DNA from 2 places in the Tigheibacillus halophilus genome. Region 1 is predicted to be linked to the other one. Evidence: riboswitches for the same ligand, from Rfam matches in the RefSeq annotation. Region 1 holds a riboswitch; the other holds the start of a gene.
What was found. A riboswitch is a leader RNA that binds a small molecule or an ion and turns the genes downstream of it on or off. The one in region 1 is predicted to bind S-adenosylmethionine.
Positions count from the first base shown of each region.

Region 2: it holds a riboswitch for S-adenosylmethionine, as region 1 does, so the genes downstream of both, ACFSMW_RS01610 (methionine ABC transporter ATP-binding protein) here and ACFSMW_RS13640 (5-methyltetrahydropteroyltriglutamate--homocysteine S-methyltransferase) in region 1, are expected to answer to the same signal.

Region 1 is NZ_JBHUIZ010000013.1:34,938-39,365, forward strand. It holds gene ACFSMW_RS13630 (glycoside-pentoside-hexuronide (GPH):cation symporter) at 1-987, shown strand, start outside; gene ACFSMW_RS13635 (M81 family metallopeptidase) at 1,010-2,440, shown strand; SAM riboswitch class I at 2,619-2,730, shown strand; gene ACFSMW_RS13640 (5-methyltetrahydropteroyltriglutamate--homocysteine S-methyltransferase) at 2,859-3,971, shown strand; gene ACFSMW_RS13645 (cupredoxin domain-containing protein) at 4,375-4,428, shown strand, end outside.
Region 2 is NZ_JBHUIZ010000003.1:229,822-234,249, forward strand. It holds gene gcvH (glycine cleavage system protein GcvH) at 1-374, shown strand, start outside; gene ACFSMW_RS01600 (toprim domain-containing protein) at 546-917, shown strand; gene ACFSMW_RS01605 (thioredoxin family protein) at 942-1,259, shown strand; SAM riboswitch class I at 1,369-1,484, shown strand; gene ACFSMW_RS01610 (methionine ABC transporter ATP-binding protein) at 1,632-2,666, shown strand; gene ACFSMW_RS01615 (methionine ABC transporter permease) at 2,656-3,324, shown strand; gene ACFSMW_RS01620 (MetQ/NlpA family ABC transporter substrate-binding protein) at 3,342-4,169, shown strand; gene ACFSMW_RS01625 (YuzK family famiily protein) at 4,408-4,428, shown strand, end outside.

The DNA of each region.
Region 1 (4,428 bases):
TATGGACTGCTTGGGATTGTTTATACCATGATCAATATCCCATATGGGGCATTGATGCCGCTGATGTCAAGAAATTCCAAGGAAAAAGGCGAGTTGAATAGTTACCGGGCTATCGGACGGTCGGTAGGTGCCATCATTGTCGCCTCACTGACCTTACCGCTTGTGAATTTCCTTGGTGGGGGCAATCAACAGCTTGGGTTCCCTGTCGTCATGGGCATCTATTCAGTCATAGGTGTGGTATTTTTCTGGCTTACGTTTAAAAACTGCCATGAACGAGTGCAGACTGCCAAACCGGACCAAAAAAATCCGGAAATTAAAAAATCGCTTGTTCAAATGTTTAAAAATAAATACTGGCTGCTTGTATCCGCCAATTCATTTTTATGGTTCGTCAGAATGGGAATCATGAACGGCGTACTGATCTATTATGTCAATTATGTGTTGAAGGAGCCTAATATGGCACCATTTTATTTGACGTTGTTAAATATAGCAAACCTAGTCGGCGGATTCTTTGCACTATCGATCTTAAGAAAATTCAGCAGTCGTAATTCGAGTATGCTGATGTATGGATTAGCTGCTGTCCTGTTGGCATCGTTATTCCTAGTAGAAGGTCAATCAATGATTCTGTTTTCCATTATTTTCTTTGCGGCAAATGTACTGATTGGCTACGGAGACCCGGCCACACTGACCATGCTGGGTGATTCCATTGATTACCAGGAATGGAAATTCGGTACACGACCTGAAGGATTGCTTGTATCCAGCTACAGTTTTTCAACAAAATTCGGTGTTGCGATCGGTTCGAGTTTCCTCGCTTATGCCTTGAGCTGGGCAGGCTATGATCCGAATGCGATTACAGAAGGTGCGAAAACGATGATACGCACATTGATGCTCAGTTTGCCGATCCTGATCACTGTTTTACAAGTAATCATCTTGTATTGCTATAAATTGGACAAGCATCATGCAGATATTGTGAAAGATTTAAATCTATAATCAAGTAATGGGGGAATTATCAATGAAAATAGTTACTGGTTGTTTGTATCACGAAACAAATACCTTCAATCCATTTCCAACAACTGTAGATGACTTTGTTCTTGTTGAAGGCAAAGAGGTAGAAGAACGCCTTGCCAGTACAGAGGTATTTGAAAAAAATGGAGTAGAAATCATCCCAAGTATTTATGCTACAGCTTTATCATCTGGTATCGTAAAAAAAGAAGCATACCGGCACTTTGCTGACAAATTCATTTCCGTTCTTGAAAAACACAAGGATATCGATGGTATCTGGATGCATTTGCACGGTTCTATGGTAGTAGAGGAAATAGGATCGGGAGAGCTGGCATTATTGAAAGAAATCAGGCAGCACATAGGATATGAAATTCCGATTTCCTTGACACTTGATATTCATGGCAATTTGGCGGAGGATCTCCATGAATATGTCAATATCGTTTATTCTTATCGTACGGTACCGCATGTTGACCAGCCTGAAGTGGAGCGTATTTCAGCGCAGCTGCTGGTGGATGCGATTGCTCATCAAGCTAAGATCAGGCCATCTTTTAAAAGCCTGCCAATGATTATCCCTGGTGAGAAGGCTGTCGGAGCAAGTGAACCGTTACGCTCGATATTTAACAAATTAAAGGAACTGGAACAAATGGAAGGCATTATCAGCGCCAACTTTTTCATATGCCACGCCTGGAATGATACGGAAAATACCAGGTCATCCATCTTTGTAGTGCCAGAGTCTGAAGCATATAAAGCCCTTGCCGATAAAGTGACGGAAGAATTGGCAGCATTTGTGTATGACCGCCGCCACGAATTCGAATTTCAGGCAAAGGTTCTTGAGCCTGTTGAAGCAATCCAGCGGGCACTTGAAGGAGCATCCAAGCCTGTTTTCATATCGGATTCGGGTGATAACTCGACTGCAGGAGCACCAGGTATGAGCACGCTGCTCCTGCAAATGTTGAGAGACAGTGATTTGAAAGATAAAAAAGTATTGGTTTCCGCTGTTTATGATGCAGAGGCTTTTCAGAAGTTGAATGGTCATCAGATTGGGGAAAAGGTAGCTGTCAAGGTCGGGACAGATATGGATGAATACAGCAAGCCTGTCGAGTTGGAAGGTATATTGAAATCAAAAGGCGATCTGCTCGGGTATTTGAATGCTACAAATGATAAGGTAGGGGAAGTATGTACACTTTCCATAGGAAATCTGGATGTGATAATAGCGAATCGCGGCGATTCATTCATTACCATCAATCATTTCACTCGCGCCGGCGTCGAAATAGAAGATTATGATGTGATTGTCGTGAAACAAGGATATCTCTTCGATGAGCTAAGCGCCATTTCCAAGCTGGATATTTTAGCGATGACGCCTGGATCGACATACCAGCGAATTGAAAATATCGACTATAAAAATATTCCGAGACCTATCTTTCCGATGGAATTAGCTTGATCTGTTTCTTTTTTCACCGGTAGAACCATATAGACAGTGTGAGTCAAAAAGGATGTATACTCTGTTAAGAGGGCATCCTTTTTGACGATTAAAGGTAGCATATTTTTTAAAAAATAAAACCTAATGGTTGAAATTTTGGGGTGAACTGTTATGATAGATGAAACAATTTCATGAAAAGTTCTTATCCAGAGAGGTCGAGGGACTAGCCTAAAGACGCCTCAGCAACCTGTCCAGTGTCTGACGGACAAGGTGCTAATTCTAACAAGTGCTGCAAGCTTGGTAGATAAGAAGATGACGATCACTCTTCATTCCTTCTTATCGGGGGAATTTTTTATTTGCAGAAATGAAATATTTTGTAAAACAACTGCAGCTAAATAATGGTCAAACAAACCTAAATATTTAAAAGGAGCTGAAGAAGATGACAACAATACACACAGTGAAAAAGGCACCTTTTCGAGGGGAGCAAGTAGGCAGTTTTCTGAGACCGGAACGATTGAAGCAAGCTAGAAGCCAATTTGCCTCTGGGAATATCACCTCAGAGCAGCTGCGTGATATCGAAAATGAGGAAATTGTCAAACTGATTGAAAAACAGAAAGAGGCCGGCTTGCAAGCAATCACAGACGGAGAATTCCGCCGATCATGGTGGCATTTTGATTTTCTGGAAGGGCTGGAAGGTGTGGAAGGATTTGATCCGGATATAGGTCTGAACTTTGTCGGGATTGAAGCAAGAAATCGTTCTATTCGTGTGACAGGAAAAGTAGATTTTCCAGCCGATCATCCCATGTTAGCGCATTTCCGTTTTCTGAAGGAGCATACAGGACCAGATCATACTGCGAAGATGACAATCCCAAGTCCGAACATGCTGCTGCTGCGGGGAAGCATAGATGAAAACATCTATGAAAATATCGAAGCGCTATTGCCGGATTTGACGAAAACATATCAAAAAGCAATACAGGCATTTTATGATCTGGGCTGCCGATATCTCCAGCTTGATGATACTTCCTGGTCTTCTTATTTATCCGAAAAGGGCCGCACAGCTATTCGAAAGCTTGGATATATACCTGAAGACATGCAGGAAATTGCGGCGAAGGCGATTAATGAGTCATTGGCTGGGCGACCGGATGACTTATTGGTGACCATGCATATTTGCCGTGGAAATTACCGGTCACATTATTTTGCAGAAGGTTCTTATGATGCGGCTTCCAAAACTATTTTTGGGAAACTCGATGTGGATGGTCTGTTTTTGGAATTTGATGATGAACGTTCCGGCGGATTCGAACCATTACGTTACGTGAACCGGGATGATTTATATGTCGTGCTCGGCTTGATCACGACAAAAGTCGGAGAAATAGAAGACAAAGCTACCATCAAAAAAAGGATTCAGGAAGCCAGCGAATACCTGCCGCTGGAACAATTGTGTCTCAGTCCACAGTGCGGATTCGCTTCCACGGAAGAAGGCAATGATATCAGTGAGGGGGACCAATGGAATAAGATCCAGCACGTCATTGAAATTGCCAGGGAAGTCTGGTGATTTCTGAACGTAGGGATAGTAAAGTGTACCCTTTTAAAAAAAATAAATATCCAGCAAGCTTTCAGAAGATGATCTCTGTATTGAACAGGGGTCATCTTTTTTACATGCCGTTGATACTAGTAACGGCCGGCTCATACAAAATGGCCGAAGGATGATTCTTGAGGGGTATGTATTGCAGTGACTTGGAAGAAAAACAACAACCTGCATAGCTATAGAAAAACTACTCATCTGACATTTTATCACTGTGCAAATAGGGAAAATACGTTCGCCATATTTCCGTCATATTTCAGGACATTTCCAGTGATTTGTATCACAAATAGGATGGTTGCGTTTTCATATGTTGGAAGGGATGGGGAAGTTTCCTGAAAAAATGCATGATGAAAATGAAATGGAGGGGTGTTTTATGAGTGTGCAAACGGTTGCTTGGATTACCAGTTTGTTCTTTATGCTATTAATT
Region 2 (4,428 bases), on a different contig from region 1:
CAAAGGAATTGCTTTATTCTGAAGAACATGAATGGGTCAAAAAAGAAAATGACAAAGTCCGAATCGGCATTACGGATTTCGCACAAGATGAACTGGGGGATATCGTTTTTGTTGAACTTCCCGAAGTCGGAGATGAGTTGAAAGCTGATGAGCCATTCGGCAGCGTTGAATCTGTGAAAACCGTGTCTGAATTGTATGCCCCGATCAGTGGCAAAGTGGTGGAAATCAACGAAGACTTGGAAGATAGTCCTGAATTTGTTAATGAATCTCCATATGAAAAAGCCTGGATGGTCGTGGTTGAACCCTCAGATGAAGCAGAATTTGACGAGTTGCTTTCTGCGGATCAATACATTAAAGCAACAGAAAATGATTGATTGTAAGTGATGGAAGGCCGACTGGTATTTTTTATGAGTCGGCCTTTTTCTATATATTGTGAGATGCCTTCATACGATTACAGTCTGGTCCAAATGATAATTATTTCTAGCGCAAAATCATATAATATGGAAACAACGGTGTTCGAATATTCATGATGCGAGGTGCTTTATGTGGGTCATGTTGATGCTGACAAAATAATTATTGTGGAAGGATTGACAGATAAACGGCAGATTAGCAAAGTAATTACCGAACATGTTATTATTGTTTGTACAAATGGTACATTCGGAATTGAGCGCTTTGATGAATTGCTTGAGACATATCATCTGGATGAAAAGGAAGTATTCATCCTGGTGGACGAGGATGACTCCGGCATAAAGCTTCGAAAACAGCTTGGGCAGGAGCTCCCTCATGCGAAACATATATATGTAAGCAGTGAATTCAGAGAAGTGGCTAAAACTCCGATCCATATTCTGGCATCCATCTTAACGAGAAAAGGCATCGAAGTGGATCCGTTGATTTTAGGCGGTCCTGGACTTGCTTGACATTGCATAAGTGAAGGTGATTTAGTGGAAAAAGCGACAAAGGATATGCTGCAAGCGGATCATTATATATTATTTATACATTCACCTTTTTGCGGTACCTGCCAGCTGGCGAGATCCATGCTGCATCAAATCGAAGAGGTACATCAGCAAGATATATTTTTGGAAATGAATGCATCGCTTCATCCATCATTCATGCAGGAAAACAAAATTGAAAGTGTCCCTTGTCTATGTATCAAGGATCAGGGACAAATAAAGGAAAAAGTCTATGTCTTTCATTCCATTGCAAATATATATCATATCCTGCTGCAATATGAGCGGAAATTGTTTGTAAACAGCCATTGAAATGGGTCTAAGCCTCGATTGGCGCATCCAAAATAAACATTGACTTCAGATACCAACAATGCTATTATTTAATCTATCAATTTACTATTAAAACTGAATGAATGTATTTCTCTTATCTTGAGCGGTGGAGGGACTGGCCCTGAGAAACCGCGGCAACCTTTGGACAGTATTTTGTCTGAAACGGTGCTAATTCCTGCGAAGCAATGATGCTTTGACAGATGAGGGAACATAAAGATGATATTGATGTCTTTCTGTTCGCTTACAGGAGGACATCTTTTTTTAGAGGCAAAGGATACAGTCCTTCATGTCTATTCAATTCCATCAGAAAGGGACGTGCTATGATGAAACACGGAGCGTCCAGGAGGTTTTAACATGATAAAGATTGATTCCCTGACAAAGGAATTTACAATTGGGGAAAAACAAATCACTGCTGTCGATCAGCTTACCATGGATATTCAGACTGGAGAAATCTTTGGCGTGATTGGCTACAGTGGTGCCGGAAAAAGCACGTTTATCCGTATGCTTAACAGGCTGGAAGATCCGACTTCAGGTACTGTTACGATCGGGGAACAAGAAATTACAAGCTTATCCAAAAACCAGCTGAGAGAAGTAAGACAAAATATCGGTATGATTTTTCAGCATTTCAATTTGCTATGGTCACGGACGGTGCGGGAGAACATTTCTTTTCCGCTGGAAATAGCTGGAGTCAAAAAATCGGAAAGACAAAAGCAGGTCCAGGAATTGATCGATTTAGTCGGTTTATCTGGGAGAGAAGATGCATACCCGTCCCAGCTAAGCGGAGGGCAGAAGCAGCGTGTAGGCATCGCAAGGGCACTGGCCAATAAACCGGATGTCTTGCTATGCGATGAAGCGACGTCGGCACTGGACCCGGAAACGACGAATGCTATTTTGGATCTGTTGGTAAGTATTAACCAAAAACTTGGATTAACCATTATCATCATCACCCATGAAATGCATGTCATTCGTAAAATTTGCAATCGGGTGGCAGTGATGGAGAATGGAAAAGTTGTGGAACAAGGGAATGTGCTGGAAGTTTTTTCCCGTCCAAAACAGCCTGTCACAAGAAAATTTGTGGAGCAGGTAATGGGGAACACAGACGCGGATACGGAAGAAATCCATCAATTATTTCAGGCTGGCAGCGGAAAGAATATCATTCGTCTGCATTTTATCGGAGAGACGACAAATCAGGCATTGATCAGTCAACTGGCTAAGCGATTCGATATTGATCTGAACATTCTTCAAGGCAAGATCACTCATACACAACACGGGGCCTATGGTACGTTGTTTGTGGAATTGATAGGCGACCAGCAAGAAATAGACCGCGCTCTCGATCATGTTGAAAAGCAGACCTCAATAGAAATGGAGGTCATAGATAATGAAAGATGAATTCTTTGCGAATCTGGATATGGGCGAATTATATCAGGCCATTTACGAAACGTTTTATATGACAATACTAAGCTTGATCGGTACTTTTATTTTGGGGATTATGCTTGGGCTGTTGCTCTATTTGACGATGAAAGGCGGCATTTGGCAAAATAAGCTAATTAACTTGGTAACCGCTGCGGTAGTCAATATTTTCCGGGCGATACCATTCATTATCTTGATTCTGTTACTATTTCCTTTCACCAATTTCATTGTCGGGACCATACGCGGTCCGAACGCTGCGCTTCCCGCATTGATCATCGGTGCAGCGCCATTTTACGCTCGCCTGGTAGAAATCGGGTTAAGGGAAGTGGACAAAGGTGTTGTAGAAGCAGCAAAAGCGATGGGTGCCAAAACAAGTACTATCATTTTCAAAGTGCTGCTGCCTGAGTCTATGCCGGCACTAATATCCGGCATCACAGTCACAGCTATCGCTTTGATCGGATATACTGCCATGGCAGGAGCCATCGGAGCCGGCGGGCTTGGAAACTATGCATATTATTTCGGTTTTCAGCGACGTGCTTTCGATATCGTATTTGTTTGTTCTGCAGCAATTGTCGTGATTGTTTTCATATTCCAATTCATTGGTGACTTCATAGCAAATAAAATAGACAAAAGGTAAAAGGGGATAAAAAAGAGATGAAAAAGATACTGCTTTTAATCAGTGTAGTGCTTATTTTAGGATTGGCTGCCTGCGGCGGCGATAAAAAAGATAATGCAAAAGGCGAAAAGGAAATCATTGTAGGAGCTTCCAGTGAACCGCATGCGGAGATTTTGGAGAAAGCAAAGCCGATCTTGAAAAAGAAAGGTATTAAGTTGACAATCAAACCTTATCAGGATTATGTGCTGCCAAATGACGATTTAGCAAATGGCGATCTGGATGCTAATTATTTCCAGCATATACCATATTTAGAGCAAACCAAAAAAGATACAGGTTATGATCTGGATTATATAGACGGCATCCATATCGAGCCGATGGGTGTTTATTCTAAAGATATCAAAAATGTCGATGATATCAAAAAGGGAACAGAAGTCATCATGAGTAACTCAGTGGCTGACCACGGCAGAGTACTTTCCTTATTTGAAAAGCAAGGACTGATCAAATTGAAGGATGGGATTGATAAAACGAACGCCACAATCAAGGATATTGCCGAAAATCCAAAAAACTTGAAGTTTTCGGCGGATAATGAAGCTGCGTTCCTCCCTGAGCTTTATAACAGCGAGAAAAACGTGCTTGTTGCAATCAATACGAATTACGCTATCGGAGCAGGCTTGAATCCGCTGAAGGATGCATTATTCATTGAAGGTAAAGATTCACCTTATGTCAATGTTATCGCTGTTCGTGCAGAAGATAAAAAGAACAAGGAATTGAATAAGCTTGTCGATGTGCTGCATTCGAAGGAAATTCAAGATTTTATATTGGATAAATATAAAGGTGCCATTGTTCCGGTAGGCGGGGATAAGTAAAATCTGCCGTTTGCTTCATATTTATAGGAATAGCGAGGAATTCGTCAAAAATGTGGCGGATTCCTCGCTATATATTGGTGAGCGCGTGAGAGCATGCATCAGCAGATGTCATCCGTTTATTTGAACTTTGAACAGGGTATTGTCTCTGTGTTAACATTTTATTTAAGGTTCAAGAAAGGGATGGTTCACTATTCTTAGTGGCATAAAAATGAACTACACTCCAGAAATGGAGAAAGCTATGCAACAATCTCATAATATC